2 regions of the Mesorhizobium sp. ES1-3 genome follow, and region 1 is predicted to be linked to the other one. Evidence: predicted binding sites of a transcription regulator. Region 1 holds the regulator's gene; the other holds the start of a gene.
The links. Region 1 encodes LexA, which represses DNA repair genes until DNA is damaged. Its sites were predicted from a motif close to TGTTCNNNNTGTGTTCNG; they were not measured.

Region 1 (8,433 bases):
GGCGCCTCGTATCTCAAGAAGATGCTCGAGGTGGTCCTGTTTCCGGAACTCTGGAACGTCCGTACCCGGCTCTGAATTCTTTGTTTTGCGCAATTCCTGTAGGAAAACCGTGTCACAGTTTTCCCGCAGGAATTGCGCCGACTTTCAGGTCACCGCCGTCTTGACCGCGAAGCGCGCATCCTTCCAGGCGCCGGTGCGCAGGATATCTTCCAGCACCTCGACGGCCCGCCATACATCGGTGTAACCGACATAGAGCGGCGTGAAGCCGAAGCGGATCGTCGACGGCGCGCGGAAGTCGCCGATCACGCCGCGGTCGATCAGTGCCCGCATCACCTGATAGCCGTGCGGGTGGAGGAACGAAACCTGACTGCCGCGCTGCTTGCCGTCTCGTGGGCTTTCCAGCTCCAGCCCGTAGGCGCCGCATTTGGTCTCGACGAGTTGGATGAACAGATCGGTGAGTGCAATGCTCTTCTTGCGCACCACCGCCATGTCGACATCGTCCCAAAGGTCCAGCGCTCCCTTGAGCGCCCGCATCGACAAGACAGGCTGCGTGCCGCACAGAAACCGGCGGATGCCGCTGCCGGCCGCATAACCCTGTTCGAAGGCAAAGGGCCGCGCATGGCCCCACCAACCGCTGAGCGGCTGCTGGACTTTGTCGTGATGACGCTTGGCGGCGTAGATGAAGGCCGGCGCGCCCGGACCGCCATTTAGATATTTGTACGTGCAGCCGATGGCGAAATCGGCATTGGCGCTGTCGAGTTCGACCGGCAAGGCGCCGGCCGTATGGCAGAGATCCCAGACGACCAGCGCACCGACCTGATGGGCCTTGCACGTCAGTGCCGCCATGTCGCGCAGCTGGCCGGATTTGTAATTGACATGGTTGACCAGGATGACCGCAACGCGCTCGTCGATCAGCTCCTCAATGGTCGGCGCATCGACGCCCTCGAGCCGCAGCACGGTGCCGGGTCGCGTCGAGGCCACGCCTTCGGCCATATAGAGATCGGTTGGAAAGCTGTCGCCCTCGGCGACGATGACCGAGCGGTCCGGCCGCATGCCAAGTGCGGCATGGAGCACCTTGTAGATGTTGATCGAGGTCGTATCGCAGACCACCGTCTGGCCGGCCGCCGCACCGATCAGGCGTCCCAGCTGATCGCCAAGCGCGACCGGCATGTCGAACCAGCCGGCGGTGTTCCAGGCGCGGATCAAATCCTGCGCCCACTCCTGCGTCGCTGCCTTCTGCAGCTCGTTGAAAATCGCGGGTGCCGCGGCGCCGAGCGAATTGCCATCGAGATAGATGACGCCTTCCGGCAAAGTGAACCGGTCGCGCATGGCACGCAGCGGGTCCGCCGCGTCCATGGCTTCGACGGCTGCGAGATCGAGCGTTGCGTGCATGATCTGTGACATTCCCTGGTTATTCACGTCCTGGTTACTCACGAATGGCTTCGCGTAGCGGTGCGGCTCCCCGGCTGCGCTTCAGGCTGGGCAAGGCAAGCATGGCCAGCACGAACAGGCCCGTTGCAAGCTTCAGATCAGGCGGCGGCATGCCGGCGGCGAGGCAGAACGACACCAGCTGGTAGTAGATGATCGCGCCGGCGAAGGGCGCCAGCAACTGACGCCAGACCGTCTGCTTGCCGACGACGGCCTCGCCGATCATCAGCGCGGCAAGGCCGTTGATGAGAATTCCCAGGCCCATATTGACGTCGGCGAACCCCTGCGACTGCACCATCAGCGCGCCGCTTGAAGCCGAAAAAGCGCTCGCCAACCCGACACCGCCTATGGTCGCGGCCCAGACATTGATGCCTTGCGCCTCGGCCATGTCAGGATTGGCGCCCACGGCGCGCACGGCAGTCCCCTTCTCGGTCCTGAAGAACATGTAGAGCAGCATGAAGGCGACAAGCGCGAGAAGGCCCGCGACGGCGATCTTGCTGGCGGGGAAACCCGGCCGCGCGAACGGCACCCAGTCGAACACCGTCGGCGACCCGAACACGGAGAGGTTGGACTTACCCATGATCCGAAGATTGATGCTGTAGAGCATCGTCATCATCAGGATGCCGGCAAGAAGCGTGTGGATGCGGAAGCGCAGATGGATGAAGGCAGTGCAGCAGCCCGCCGCGAAGCCGGCAACGAGGGCGGCAGCGATGCCCATCAGCGGCGATGCGCCGGCGGCAAGGAGAACGCCGCAGACGCAGCCGCCCAGCGGAAAAGCGCCTTCGCTGGTGAGATCGGGAAAATTCAGCATCCGAAACGGGATCATGATCCCGAGCACGACAAAGGCCAGGATCAGGCTTTGCGCCAGGGTGACCGGCATGATCGCGACGAAGCTGGTGAGAACGTCCTCGATAAAGCCCATGATGATCAGCTCGCCAGCAGCATGCGGTCGGTCTTGACGGAGAAATGGCCGATCAGATCGATAACCGTGACCCTCGCCTTCTCTTCGCCTGTGACCTCCAGGAGGACACGGCCGGCGTCGAGCATGATCACCCGGCTGCCATAGTCGACGGCGTGTTGCATGTTGTGGGTCACCATCAAGGTCGTCAGCTTCAATGCGCTGACGGCGCGCACCGTTGCCTGCATGACGATCTCGGCCGTGCGCGGATCGAGTGCCGCGGTATGCTCGTCGAGCAGCAGCAGGTCCGGCGATCCGCCGACTGCCATGATCAGAGACAGGGATTGCCGCTGCCCGCCCGAGAGCAGGTCGACGCGCGTGTCGAGACGATTTTCGAGGCCGAGGCCCAGTATCGACAGGCGCTCCCTGTAGGACGCAAGCCGGGTGGCGTTCAGCCCCTGGCGCAAGGTGCGCTTGCTGCTGCGCAAATCAGCCAGCAGCATGTTTTCCGCGACCGTCATGCTGGCGGCGGTACCGCGCATCGGGTCCTGGAACACGCGAGCCAGTTTCGCGGCGCGCTTGTGCACGGGCATGCCAGTCACATCGGCGCCGTTGATCAGGATCTGGCCGGAATCGAGGATCAGGGCGCCGGAAATGGCATTGAGCATGCTGCTCTTGCCGGCTCCGTTGGAGCCGATGACGATGCCGAACTCGCCCGTGGCCAGCGACAGGCTGAGACCGTCCAGCGCGATCTTCTCGTCGGCCTGGCCCTTGTAGAACACTTTGCGTGCGGATCGGATCTCGAGCATCGTTCCTCCCTGACCTCAGGGTGACGGCGTCCGCGCCGTCACCCCTGCTGCCCCGATGTCAGTCGACGATGCAGCCGCAATCGGCCATCGAAGCCGGTATCTCGATGCCGAACGCGGCCATCGCCTTGCGCGAGATCGTTGCCATGTGATCCTTGTAGGCCGGGCGCGACGGCGCGATCGTCTTGGGATCCTTGCCCTTCAGGATTTCGGCTGCGATGTTGCCGGCGTTGATACCGACCTGCGTATAATTGACCGCGAAGCTTGCCGGCACGGTGCCGTTGCGGACCGCGCTGTCATCGGAATTTACGACCGGAATACCAGCCTGGCGGGCAGCCGCGGAGACAGCGGCGATCGCCGGCTGGATCAGGTTCGAAGCCGGGCCGTAGATCACGTCGGCCTTGCCGGCGAGCGAGGCGATGCGCTGCTGGATGTCATTGACGTTGTCGATGCCGACTTCCACGACCTCGAAGCCGGCGGCGGGTGCCGCCGCCTTGATCTTTTCGACCAAGGCAACGTCGTTGGCCTCGCCCGGATTGTAAGGCACGCCAAAGCGCTTGGCGTTCGGCAGCAGCTTCTTGGTGAAGGCCATTACCGCGGCGACGTCCTGCAGGTCGCTGGCGCCGGTCATGCCTTCGTCTCCGGAGTCCCATGACGGTACCAGCTTGGCCGCCACCGGATCCGTGACCGCGGCAAAGACGATCGGAATGCCGGAGCCCGCGAGCGCCTTCTTGGCGATCTGCGAGACCGGCGTGGTGATGGTGTAGATCAGCTTGGGCTGCTCCGCCTGCAGCTTGGCGATCATCTGCGGCACCAGCGATGCATCGAAATTCGTATGGCTCTCCGTATAGACGACGTCCTTGCCCTCGACGAAGCCATTATCCGTCAGCGCCTTCTTGAAGCCGGCTATAGCGGCGTTGAGCTGCGGATGCTCGCCGAAATTGGCAATGCCGATGCGTATCTGATCGGCAGCGGCAGTACCCGCGCTCACCATCAATGCGCCGGCCAGGAACAAACCCGACAACCAAGCGGATTTCGACTTCAACATCATTTCCTCCCAGATTTGATCAGCGCCGCTTGGAGCGCGGCTACTGCGGCGATCATGGTCAGTCCGCCGGCCCGTGTCAAATATTATATATAATTCTTGCCATGCTCCGACATCATATATAATTTTTCTCTGCCAGACGACGGATGGACCGCGATGCAGGATCAAACCAGCTCCACAAAGACGGAGGCAGCCTATCAGCTGTTGCGGCGCGATATCCTGACCACGCGCCTCATGCCCGGCTCCCCGCTCAAGCTGAGTGCGCTGCGCGGTACCTATGGCGTCGGCTGGACGCCGTTGCGAGAAGCCTTGTCGCGGCTCGAGGCCGAACGCCTTGTCACCGCCATCAGCAATCGCGGCTTTACCGTGGCTCCGGTATCGCGGGCCGAACTGGAGGACCTGGCGCGCGCCAGGATGGTGGTCGAGATCCCCCTATTCCTCGAATCGATGGAGAAAGGCAGCAAGGAGTGGGAGGATGCTGTCGTCACCGCCCACTACCGGCTCTCCCGCTGCAAGACCGCGGTCGACGATCCCTCGGATGCGGCCGTCGACAAATGGGACGAGAACCACGAGGCTTTCCATGCGGCGCTGCTGAGCGCCGCCACATGCGATTGGCTGCTGCGTTTCCGCTCGACAATCTCGGATCAGCTGCGCCGGCATCATCGCTTTCTTGGTCTGGCGCCGACATTGCGGGCCGCGGCTGGCCTCAAGGATGGCTATGAAGAGGCTATGGAGGCACTGCGTGAAGCGATTGCGATCGAACACCATACCGCGATCATGGAAGCGGCACTCGATCGTGACGTCGAGCGGGCCAAGGCGCTGATGACTGCGCATATCGGCTACACCCTGCATGTCTATGTCCACAGCGAAGACAGTGGCGCGACCGAATACGCTGCCCGCGCCGGCAGCTTGAAAGCGGGTTCCGGATGACTTCAGCGCTTCCGCAACGCCTGTTCGCACGCACTTGATCGGGGCCGGCCGGACGCCTGGATCGATCGCTGCCCGAAGCTACGATCGTTGGCGTTTTGATTTCGTTTCGTTCCGCGAATGATGGATCCACAATTTTTACGATCCACCCCCGGGAAAGCCCTCCAAAAGACTGATGCCAAGCCTGGGCGGAGGATGGGCCACAGCCCATTAACCAAAACGATTTCAATGTGCTTGCCGACGGCGGAAAGGGTCGATTGCCGTCCGCTGTCGCGGGCAAAAAACTTCAGACGTCTTAACAAATTCATTAAACTTTAAACGGTTGCGGAACACAACTGGAACAGATAGTGTTTGTTCTGGGTTTGTTTTTCGATTCTGGTTCAGACCTTTCGTTCACTGCCTTGGGGGCCGCCATGCTGACACGCAAGCAACATGAACTGCTGATGTTCATCCACGAACGGCTCAAGGAAAGCGGGATACCGCCCTCCTTCGACGAGATGAAGGAAGCGCTCGATCTTGCCTCCAAGTCGGGGATCCATCGCCTGATCACGGCGCTGGAGGAACGCGGCTTCATTCGCCGGCTGCCCAACCGGGCGCGCGCGCTGGAAGTGCTGCGGCTGCCGGACTCGATCGCGCCGGGCCTCAATGCGGCGAAGAAGTTCTCGCCAAGCGTCATCCAGGGCAGCCTTGGCCAAGGCGGTCTCGGTCGCCAGATCAGGCCGGCGGCCGCGCCGTCGCGCCTGCCCGCAGCCGGTAACGACGACGATGCGGTTTCAGCCGTGTCCATCCCGGTCATGGGCCGTATCGCCGCCGGTGTGCCGATCGATGCCATCCAGCACCAGACGCATTCGATTTCGGTGCCGCCGGACATGATCATGGGCGGCGAACACTATGCGCTGGAAGTCAAAGGCGACTCGATGATCGAGGCCGGTATCTTCGACGGCGATACGGTCATCATCCGCAATGCCGACACGGCAAGTCCGGGCGAAATCATCGTGGCGCTGGTCGATGAGGAGGAAGCAACGCTGAAGCGGTTCCGCCGCAAGGGCGCCTCGATCGCGCTCGAAGCCGCCAATCCAGCCTACGAAACGCGCATCTTCGGACCGGATCGGGTCAAGGTGCAGGGCAAGCTTGTCGGGCTGATCAGGCGCTACTGAGCCGGCTTGCCATCGAGCTTGTCGGACTTTTTATAGGGCAGCAGCCCTCTCGCCTCGCGTGAGAATTTTCGCTGCTCGTGCCAGGGGCGGTATGGTCCGTCGACGGCGAATTCGATCGCAGCCGGGCTCGTGGCCGACTGGGGATCGAAGTAGACGGCGGCACTTCCCTTGCGGGCGAGCTGTCGTTTGGTGACCACGAGAACCAGCGGATCGTGGCAGGCGTCATAGGCGGTCGCGTCATTGACGACGATCAGGTCGGCGAAGGCGCAGGCCTTCCAGGTGCTCTTGCGATCCTCGACATAGGCGATGATCGCACCGGAGGGGTGCCTGGCAAGACACAGGCCTTCGCGGCAATAGAACGGCGATCCCCGCGGCAGGTCGGTGGGACTAGCGATATCGAATTGCCCGTCCATCTTGTCGAACATTTCCGGTTTGACGATTGTTTCGGAGATCAGAGCGCGTTTCCAGTTGTCGGCTGCGAATTCGTTCGGACGTTCCCGGTTGACGGCCAGTTCGCCATTGCCGATCGGCAGGGCGACCAGCCGCGCGTCTTCCGAGATCAGCACATCGGGCGTATGTGTGTGCGACACAGTCAAAAGGCCGGCAAGCGCGAATGGCAGCGCGGCGAGCCGCAACCAGGTCGTCGCCACCGTCGCGATGACCAGCGCGACGGTGACCAGCAGCACGGATTGCTGCGAGATCAGCCCGACCCCATCGATCGGAGAGCGCTCCGATATCCACGCCGATACGGCGATCATCGCCGTCAGGCCCTTGCCCATGAGGTAGAGAGCCGGCCAATCCAACCCGAACGGCATCAGCAACGCGCTGGCGACAGCCAGGAACATCACGACCGATACGATCGGCATGACGGCCAGATTGGCGAACAGGCTGAGCGGCGACACCCGCTGGAAATGCCAGATGGCAAACAGCGCCGTTGCGCTGCCGGCGATGATGGACGTCATGGCCAATCCACCTGTCGCCAGCAGGAATTTTCGCGTCAGGAACCCGGGCAGGGATCGCTTTGGCGGCGGCGGCCTCGTCTTTCCCGCATGGTGGTCGGCCCAGCCGGCATAGGCGCCGACCAAGGCCGCGGTCGCCGCGAACGACATCTGGAAGCTCGGGCCGACGACCTCGTGCGGGGAAACCAGGATGACGGCGATCGCCGAGATCGCCAGGTTGCGCATGGTCAGTGCCGCGCGATCGAACAAGACGGCGACCAGCATCACCGCCAGCATGATGAAGCTGCGCTCGGCGGCGACGACGACGCCGGAAATGACGAGATAGGCGGCGATAGAGAAAAGTGCGGCGGCGGCCGCGTATTTCTTCACCGGCCGGCGCGCGGAAAAGCCTGGAAACAGCGCGAAGACGCCGCGTAACAGACCCATGATGGTGCCGGCCACCAGCGCCATATGCAGTCCCGAAATGGAGATGATGTGATAGATGCCGGTACGCCGCATCGCTTCGTTGATTTCATTGGGAATGCCGGCGCGCACGCCAACGATCAGCGCCGCCGCGATCTCGCCTTCGGCGCCGCCAATGCTGCCCCTGATATGGTCGGCGATGGCTTCGCGGGCATCTTCGATGCCAGAAAAAAGGCGTGCCGGCAGCGGCATCTGACCGTCGTCGGCGGAGACAACGGTTGGATTGCCGAGAAAGAAGCCGCTGCCGCCGATGCCGGCGAAATAGCTCTCGAAGGAGAAGTCGTAGCTGTCCGGCCGCACCGGACCGGTCGGCGGCAGCAGTTTGGCATAACCTGTGACAAGCGAGCCGGCGGTCATTTCCGGCGGTATCTTGCGTGCCGAAAGCCGGACCCTTTCCGGCGCATAGCGCAGTTTCGGGCGGGCCGTCGAAATCACGTCCATGGTCAGCCGGATGCGGCCGGTCTCCATTTCTTCGATCGAGACCACGCGGCCGGTCAGCTGCGTCGATATCTCCGAGCCCAGCATCCGGGTTCCGGCTCGCCATGTTTCGACCTTCGCCGCGAGCAGGCCAAGCACACACAACAGCACTGCCATGAAACACAGATGGGTTTTCGGCCAAGAGCGGGAGACGAATGCACAGATCGCCGCCAGCATCACGGCAGCGACGGGCCTTGCAAAATCGGGCTCGGACGCCAGCGAAAAGTAGCCGATCGCCCCAACGGCCAGGCAGACCGGCACCAGCAGGAAGGCG
Region 2 (8,433 bases), on a different contig from region 1:
GCAACGGATTGAGGCCGAGCGGGTTGGCGACATAGGGCGAAAACACTCGAGACATGGTGTCGAAGAAGACATAGCCCGGCGTGTTCTCGATTGACCAATTGCCCCAGGCGACATCCCACGGCATGCGCTGCACCGGGCTGAACCGGCCCTTTGCCGCCACCGCGTGCCAGAAATCGTCCAGTTTCTGCCTGGCGCCCTCGACTCCGCCGCGCACGAAACCATCGGCCAATGCGACTGCGTTCATGGCGCCGGCGCTGGTACCGGACACCGCCGATATCTCCAGCCTGCCATCCTCCAGCAGCCGGTCGAGCACGCCCCAGGAAAAGGCGCCGTGCGAGCCGCCTCCCTGAAGGGCGATGTTGATCTTCTTCTTTTCCTCCGCCTTGCCGTTCTTCGTCATGGCGTTCCTGTCATCCTGATGCGCCGGCCTGCCCCAACGTCATTGGAAGGAAGCAGCCATGGCCGGCTTATGTTGCAGTGCAGCATATAAGGATGGACCAAGGCAAGAACACGAACACGGTCGCGTGATCACATGAAATTTCGGTGATGCGAAAAGCCCCTCCGCTGCGATGCTGAGGGACCGTAGCCTTTGAAACAGACGGAAAATCTAGGCGACGAGGTCAGGCACCGGCCCGACATAGCGCGACTGCGGACGGATCAGCCGCCCGGTGGTCTGCTGCTCGCGCGCATGCGCGATCCAGCCGGCAACGCGCCCGGCGGCAAAGACATTGCTGAAGGCATCAGGAGGAAATCCCGCCGCTTCCAGCACCAGCGCGGTGTAGAACTCGACATTGGTCTGCAGCGAGCGCTGCGGCTTGGCGACCCGGAGCACGTCGAGCGCCGTTTGCTCGACCGTCTCGGCGAAGGCCAGCCGGCGACCGGTTTCGCCCTCGCCGCCAAGCTTGCGGACCACCGCTTTCAGCACATCGGCGCGCGGATCGCGCACGCGATAGATGCGATGGCCGAAACCCATGATGCGTTCGCCACGGGCGATCTCGCCGCGCAGCCAGCCGGCAGCGTCGCCATGCGCAGCGATGGCGTCGAGCATCTTGATGACCGGGCCGGGCGCGCCGCCATGCAGTGGACCCTTGAGCGCGCCGAGGCCGGCCAGCACCGACGATGTCAGGCCGGCCAAGGTCGAGGCGACAACGCGGGTGGCGAAGGTCGAGGCATTGAGGCCATGGTCGCATACGGTCACCAGATAGGTGTCGAGTGCCTTGGCCAGATCAGGCGACGGGATGGAGCCCCTGAGCATCCTCAACATGTCGGCGGCATGATCGGCCTTGCCGTCGGGTGCGATCGGCTGCTCACCGCACTGCAGGCGCAGCAGCGCAGGCGTCAGCACCGCGGGCGCCGCGATCAGCCGCAAGGCGTCCGTCAGCGTCTCGCCATCCGGCAGCAAGGCCATGCCGGCGCGCATGGCGCTGTAGACATCAAACGGTGCCAGCAAGGGCAGCGCAGGCGCGAGCCGCTCGAACACCTCGACGCGTGCCTCACCCAGTTTTGCCGCCAGTTCGGCGTCGCCAGGCAGACCGTCGAAGAACCCGTCCAGCAGCAGGTGGACGACCTGGGCGTAACTCCATCGTCCAGCCAATTCCCCAAGCGAATGGCCGCGGATCGTCAGGCGACCGCCCAGACCATCGACATCGGACAGCACGGTTTCGGCCGCCACCACATCATCGAGCCCATTCGCCATAGCCTTGTCTCCTTGAAGCTTTTCCCGATGGGAGATAAGGGTGGGCGCCATAAGCATCAATCTTGATCAATAGAATCAACATCTGGCTCGATATGTCCGAATGGTTGTCGCGGGAAGAGGCATTGGAAAGGCTCCGGGTGAGGCCGCAGACGCTTTATGCCTATGTCAGCCGCGGCCGCATCGGCATGCGTCCGGACCGTGCCGACCCGCGCCGCAGCCAGTACCGCGCCGACGATATCGCCGCACTGGCGATGCGGAGGGCGCGCGGGCGGAGCCCTGCGGCCATTGCCGAAAGCGCGATCGCCTGGGGCGAGCCGTCGATCGTCACCGCGATTTCGACCGTCTGGCACGGCCACCTCATTTATCGGGGTCGGGACGCCGCGGCGCTGTCCGACCATGCCACGCTGGAAGAAACCGCTGGGCTGCTCTGGGCCCTGCCCGGCCCGGTCAGTTTCGAAGCGCCGTCGCCAGATGCGCCGCCTCAGATCGGCCGCACCCCGGCCTTTGCGCAACTCGCTCTGCTTGCCGGCCAGGCGCGGCCCTCGCTTGGACGAAGTGCTGCCTTGCTGTGCACTGATGCCGCGCACGCGATCGGCGTGCTGGCCAGCGCCCTTGGTGCCATCGCGGGATCTGAACCAGTGCATCGGCGATTGGCACGGGGCTGGTCGGCGGATGATGGCGGCGCGGAAGCGATCCGCCGTGCCCTTGTCCTGCTCGCCGATCACGAACTCAACGCATCGACCTTCGCAACCCGCGTCGCGGCCTCGACCGGAGCCTCGCCCGCCGCGTGTCTGCTTGCCGGCCTGGCGACACTGTCCGGTCCCCGCCACGGCGGCGCCGGCGAAGCGGTGATGCAACTCGCTGAGGACGCGGCGCGGCACGGCGCCGATGCCGCGATCCGGCGCTGGCTCGGCCATGACCGGCCACTGCCGGGGTTCGGCCATCCGCTCTATCCCGAGGGCGATCCCCGGGCCGCAGCGCTTCTGGCCTCCCTCGACAACACCGACGAGGCGTTGCAATCGCTGCAAGCCGCCGCCATTGCCGCGACAGGCGCCCAACCGAACATCGACTTTGCCCTGGCCGTGCTGACGCGCGGCCTTGGCTTGCCGCGCGATGCACCATTCCACCTGTTCGCGCTTGGACGCAGCGTCGGCTGGGCCGCGCACATGGTCGAACAGATCGCGAGCGGCAGCAGCATCAGGCCGCGCGGCCGCTATGAGGGATTGCTGGGCTGAATGTCGTGAGCGCTATGCGCTTACGACATCGTGTCGAGCTTGCGCTGCATGGCCGCGATCTGATCCTTCAGCTGTTGCAGATCGTCCGGCTTTTCCGGCGTTTCCTTCCTGGCCGGCTCGGCGGGAGCCGCGGCAGGCGCCGACGAGCCCGGGGGCGGAAAAGGCGTGAACAGCCGCATTGCGTTCTGGAACATTTCCATGTTGCGGCGCGTCTGTTCTTCCAGCGCCTTGATCGGCGTCGCCATCTTCATCACGTCGAGCGGCGACTTGCCGATGGCGCCCTTCATCTGTTCGCGGAACCGCTCTTGTTCCTTGGAGAAGGCGATCATCGACTGTTCGAGGAAGCTGGGCACGATCATCTGCATCTGGTCGCCGTAGAAGGCGATCAACTGGCGCAGGAACGGGATAGGCAGCATGTTCTGCCCGTCCTTGTTCTCCAGCTCGAAAATGATCTGGGTCAGCACGGGATGCGTGATGTCATCACCGGTCTTGGCGTCCTGGACCGTGAATTCCTCGCCCTTCTTGACCATCTCGGCCAGATCCTCGAGCGTCACATAGGTGCTCGTCCCCGTATTATAGAGGCGGCGGTTGGCGTATTTCTTGATAATGATCGGGTCGTCTTTTGCGGCCATCTGCATCCTCCCCGGACACCGGCACGCCTGAGTAAGCAGCCGGTAACGATTGCGCCCTTTTTGAGGATATGCGCAAAAGCCTCATAATTCCAAGCAGTTTGTGCAGTGCGGGATCATATAATGCTGCATGGCAGGCTAAATATGCTGCGCAGCACCGGCCAGACCGCCGGCGCCACGAGGTGAGGTCTGCTTGCGGCGCATCGGCGCCATGCCGATTTCCGGTTTGACTTGGGGTTGGGAAAGGGCAAGAAAAGTCCTCAACGGCACAACAACACCCTTGAAGTCTGGAGAAGAAAATGTCCGCTTCCATCGTCATTGCCAGCGCCGCGCGCACGGCCGTAGGCTCCTTCAACGGCGCCTTCGCCGCCACGCCCGCGCATGAACTCGGCGCCGTCGTCGTCAAGGAACTTTTGACGCGTGCCGGTGTCGAGGCGGCCGAGGTCGACGAGGTCATCCTCGGCCAGGTGCTGACCGCGGCGCAAGGCCAGAACCCGGCCCGCCAGGCCTCGATCCTGGCCGGCCTGCCCAAGGAGACCACCGCCTGGGGCCTTAACCAGGTTTGCGGCTCCGGCCTGCGCGCCATCGCGCTCGGCATGCAGCAGATCGCCACCGGCGACGCCAAGGTGATCATCGCCGGCGGCCAGGAATCGATGTCGCTGTCGCCGCACGCCGAGCACCTGCGCGCCGGCGTCAAGATGGGCGACTACAAGATGATCGACACCATGATCAAGGACGGGTTGTGGGACGCCTTCAATGGCTACCACATGGGCAACACCGCCGAGAACGTCGCCCGCCAGTTCCAGATCACCCGCGACGACCAGGACCAGTTCGCGCTGGCCTCGCAGAACAAGGCCGAGGCCGCGCAAAAGGCCGGCAAGTTCAAGGACGAGATCGTCGCCTTCACCATCAAGGGCAAGAAGGGCGACACCATTGTCGACCAGGACGAGTACATCCGCCACGGCGCCACGATCGATGCCATGACCAAGCTGAAGCCGGCCTTCGACAAGGACGGCACGGTGACCGCGGCCAACGCCTCCGGCATCAATGACGGTGCTGCCGGTGCGCTGCTGATGAGTGAAGCGGAAGCCGCCAGGCGCGGCATCACCCCGCTGGCGCGGATCGCGTCCTGGGCAACCGCCGGCGTCGATCCGGCGATCATGGGCACCGGACCCATTCCCGCCTCGCGCAAGGCATTGGAAAAGGCCGGCTGGTCGGCAGGGGATCTCGACCTTGTCGAGGCCAACGAGGCGTTCGCCGCACAGGCCTGCGCCGTCAACAAGGACATGGGCTGGGATCCCTCGATCGTCAACGTCAATGGCGGCGCCATCGCCATCGGCCACCCGATCGGCGCCTCGGGCGCCCGCATCTTCAACACGCTGGTCTTCGAGATGCGCCGACGCGGCGCCAAGAAGGGTCTCGCCACCCTATGCATCGGCGGCGGCATGGGCGTCGCCATGTGTGTGGAGGCTCTCTGATAGATTTTGGACGGGCGGCGCAAGCCGCCCGGTTCATATGTAGTGCCTGTAGCAAATCCAGTGCCTGCCAAGCCCGACAACAGGGCGATTTCAAAAGGGGAAATGCATGACCAAGGTTGCAATCGTCACGGGTGGATCGCGCGGTATCGGCGCGGCGATCTCGACCGCTTTGAAGACTGCCGGCTATTCGGTTGCCGCGAATTATGCCGGCAACGACGACGCGGCGGCGAAGTTCAAGGCCGAAACCGGCATTCCGGTCTACAAATGGTCGGTCGCCGACTATGACGCTTGCGCCGCCGGCATCAAGCAGATCGAGGCCGACCTCGGCCCGGTGTCCGTGCTGGTCAACAATGCCGGCATCACCCGCGACGCCATGTTCCACAAGTTGACGCGCGACCAGTGGAAAGAGGTCATCGACACAAATCTGTCCGGTGTCTTCAACATGACGCATCCGCTGTGGAGCGGCATGCGCGACCGCAAGTTCGGCCGCGTCATCACCATCTCCTCGATCAACGGCCAGAAGGGCCAGGCCGGCCAGGTCAACTACTCCGCCGCCAAGGCCGGCGACATCGGCTTCTCGAAGGCGCTCGCCCAGGAAGGCGCGCGCGCCGGCATCACCGTCAACGTCATCTGCCCCGGCTACATCGCCACCGAGATGGTCAAGGCGATCGACGAGAAGGTGCTCAACGAACGCATCATCCCGCAAATCCCGGTCGGCCGCCTGGGCGAACCGGAAGAGATCGCGCGCTGCGTTGTCTTCCTGGCTTCCGAAGACGCCGGCTTCATCACCGGCTCGACCCTCACCGCCAATGGTGGCCAGTACTTCATCTGAGTCCTCTTCTCACCGCAGCCAACGGCTGGGGGATCGACGCGTGCTCGCAACAAGCGGACCGGGAAACCGGTCCGCTTTCAAACGACGCTTGATCCTTGGAAGGCTTCGCTGTGGCGCGATGCTCCAATCCGGCACGCAAAGGTTAATGACGGCAGCCGCGTCTGTGCGAAACCCTGTGGTCAAGCCTGTGGATTCTCGGTGGATAAGCTGTTCACAACACAAGATATTGGGGGAACAAAAGGAGAAAATACCGCTGGCGCTGGTTTGTCGCCGATTCGTTCCGGCTTTGAGCGCAATGTTAACATTAATGGCCGCGATTGCCTGCAATTCCTTAACGCAGAGTTCAGAAAGATTAATAATTTCATAATGTTGAGCGAAGTGGCGCGAGCCTCCTGCATGGTTTACCGGCAAACATTAACGGCAAGATCCACCAAGCATAAAACGGGCCAGTTCGGTGATTCAGCATGTGGTGAGACTCGTGGTCACAAAATCCATATCTAGCCGTGAACAAAAGCTGAATCTGACGGAGTCACCGATTCGTCGCTGATTCGTTCCAGACTCGTTCCAACTGTTAAGCTGGGGCTGATTTGCGGGTCGACGCAGGCGTCCTTAACACCCGGCCGGAACATTCCGCTTTCGCTTCGCGCCCGAAATCCCTATGTGTCGGCTGTCATACGCGCCGTCCAGGCACGCTCCCGACAACGAGAGGCCAGAAAGCCTTATTTCCGAGCCGATGAACATTCAGCAGAAACACACCGAGCCGCTGATCCTGTCAGGCCGCGACGTGACCGCCGTGCTTGGCCCGACCAACACGGGCAAGACCCATCTCGCCATCGAGCGCATGGTGGCGCACGAAACCGGCGTCATCGGCCTGCCGCTGAGGCTGCTGGCCCGCGAGGTCTACACGCGCGTCTGCGAGAAGGTCGGCGCCCACAAGGTGGCGCTCATCACCGGCGAGGAGAAGATCCAGCCGCCGGGCGCCAGATATTCGGTCTGCACCGTCGAAGCCATGCCGCGCGAGACCGACGCCGCCTTCGTCGCCATCGACGAGGTGCAGCTGGCCGGCGACCTCGAGCGCGGCCATATCTTCACCGACCGCATCCTGCATCTGCGCGGCCGCCAGGAAACGCTGCTGCTCGGCGCGGCCACCATGCACGGCATTCTCCAGCGGCTGCTGAAGGGCGTCTCGGTGGTGACGCGGCCGCGGCTGTCGCATCTGGCCTATGCCGGCTCCAAGAAACTGACCCGCCTGCCAAGGCGTACCGCGATCGTCGCCTTCTCCGCCGACGAGGTCTACGCAATCGCCGAGCTGATCCGCCGCCAGCAGGGCGGTGCGGCCGTCGTGCTCGGGGCGCTGTCGCCCCGTACCCGCAATGCCCAGGTGGCGCTGTTCCAGTCGGGCGATGTCGACTACCTCATTGCCACCGACGCGATCGGCATGGGCCTCAACCTCGATCTCGATCATGTCGCCTTTGCCCAGAACCGCAAATTCGACGGCTACCAGTACCGCAATCTGACGGCGGCCGAACTCGGCCAGATCGCCGGCCGCGCCGGCCGGCACCTGCGCGACGGCACGTTTGGCGTCACCGGTCAGGTCGACCCACTCGACGAGGATCTGGTCCAGAAGATCGAGGGCCATGAATTCGACCCGGTGAAGGTGCTGCAATGGCGCACCGCGCAATTCGATTTCGCCAGCCTCGATGCGCTGAAGCGATCGATCGAAACCAACGCCCCGGTCGAGGGCCTGACACGCGCGCTGCCGGCCGTCGATGCACAAGCGCTCGAACATCTCTCCCGCGACGAAGACATCCGCGCGCTCGCGACCAATGCCAAGCGCGTGGCGCTGCTGTGGGAAGCCTGCGCGCTGCCGGACTACCGCAAGATTGCGCCCGCCCAGCATGCCGACCTGATCGCCTCGATCTACATGGACCTCGCCCGGCATGGCCATGTCGACGAGAATTACATGGCCGAGCAGGTGCGCCGTGCCGACACCACCGAGGGCGACATCGATACGCTGTCGCACCGCATCGCCCAGATCCGCACCTGGACATTCGTGTCGAACCGGCCCGGCTGGCTGGCCGATCAGGCACACTGGCGGGAAAAGACGCGTGAAATCGAAGACAGATTGTCGGATGCGTTGCATGAGCGGTTGACGAAACGCTTCGTAGACCGCAGGACTTCCGTCCTCATGCGGCGCCTTAGAGAAAATACCATGCCCGAAGCCGAAATCAGTCCTACCGGAACCGTCCTTGTCGAAGGCCATCATGTCGGCGAGTTGCAAGGGTTCCGCTTCACCGCCGACCAGACCGCCGGCGGCGAAGACGCCAAGGCCGTGCGCACGGCCGCGCAAAAGGCGCTGGCAGCCGAATTCGAGGCCCGTGCGGAGCGCTTCGGCGCCTGCGCCAATGGCGACCTCGCGCTCGGCTCGGACGGCACCCTGCGCTGGATCGGCGCACCGATCGGCACGCTGGTTTCGGGCGAGGACGCGCTGAAGCCGCGGCTGGTGCTGCTGGCCGACGAACAACTCACCGGCCCGGCCCGCGACAAGGTCGCCGCGCGCGCC

Region 2: LB536_RS09980 (helicase-related protein) is a predicted target of LexA. The motif match lies at 6,420-6,437, and genes of this name have one in related genera.

The regions. Positions count from the first base shown of each region.
Region 1 is NZ_JAIUGW010000002.1:319,914-328,346, reverse strand. It holds gene kynA (tryptophan 2,3-dioxygenase) at 1-75, shown strand, start outside; gene kynU (kynureninase) at 145-1,392, opposite strand; gene LB536_RS04615 (ABC transporter permease) at 1,427-2,350, opposite strand; gene LB536_RS04610 (ABC transporter ATP-binding protein) at 2,356-3,135, opposite strand; gene LB536_RS04605 (ABC transporter substrate-binding protein) at 3,194-4,180, opposite strand; gene LB536_RS04600 (GntR family transcriptional regulator) at 4,334-5,107, shown strand; gene lexA (transcriptional repressor LexA) at 5,518-6,261, shown strand; gene LB536_RS04590 (ComEC/Rec2 family competence protein) at 6,255-8,433, opposite strand, start outside.
Region 2 is NZ_JAIUGW010000005.1:136,912-145,344, forward strand. It holds gene LB536_RS09945 (patatin-like phospholipase family protein) at 1-400, opposite strand, end outside; gene LB536_RS09950 (citrate synthase/methylcitrate synthase) at 608-1,696, opposite strand; gene LB536_RS09955 (citrate synthase) at 1,789-2,931, shown strand; gene phaR (polyhydroxyalkanoate synthesis repressor PhaR) at 2,952-3,563, opposite strand; gene LB536_RS09965 (acetyl-CoA C-acetyltransferase) at 3,860-5,038, shown strand; gene phbB (acetoacetyl-CoA reductase) at 5,145-5,870, shown strand; gene LB536_RS09975 (hypothetical protein) at 6,069-6,371, shown strand; gene LB536_RS09980 (helicase-related protein) at 6,604-8,433, shown strand, end outside.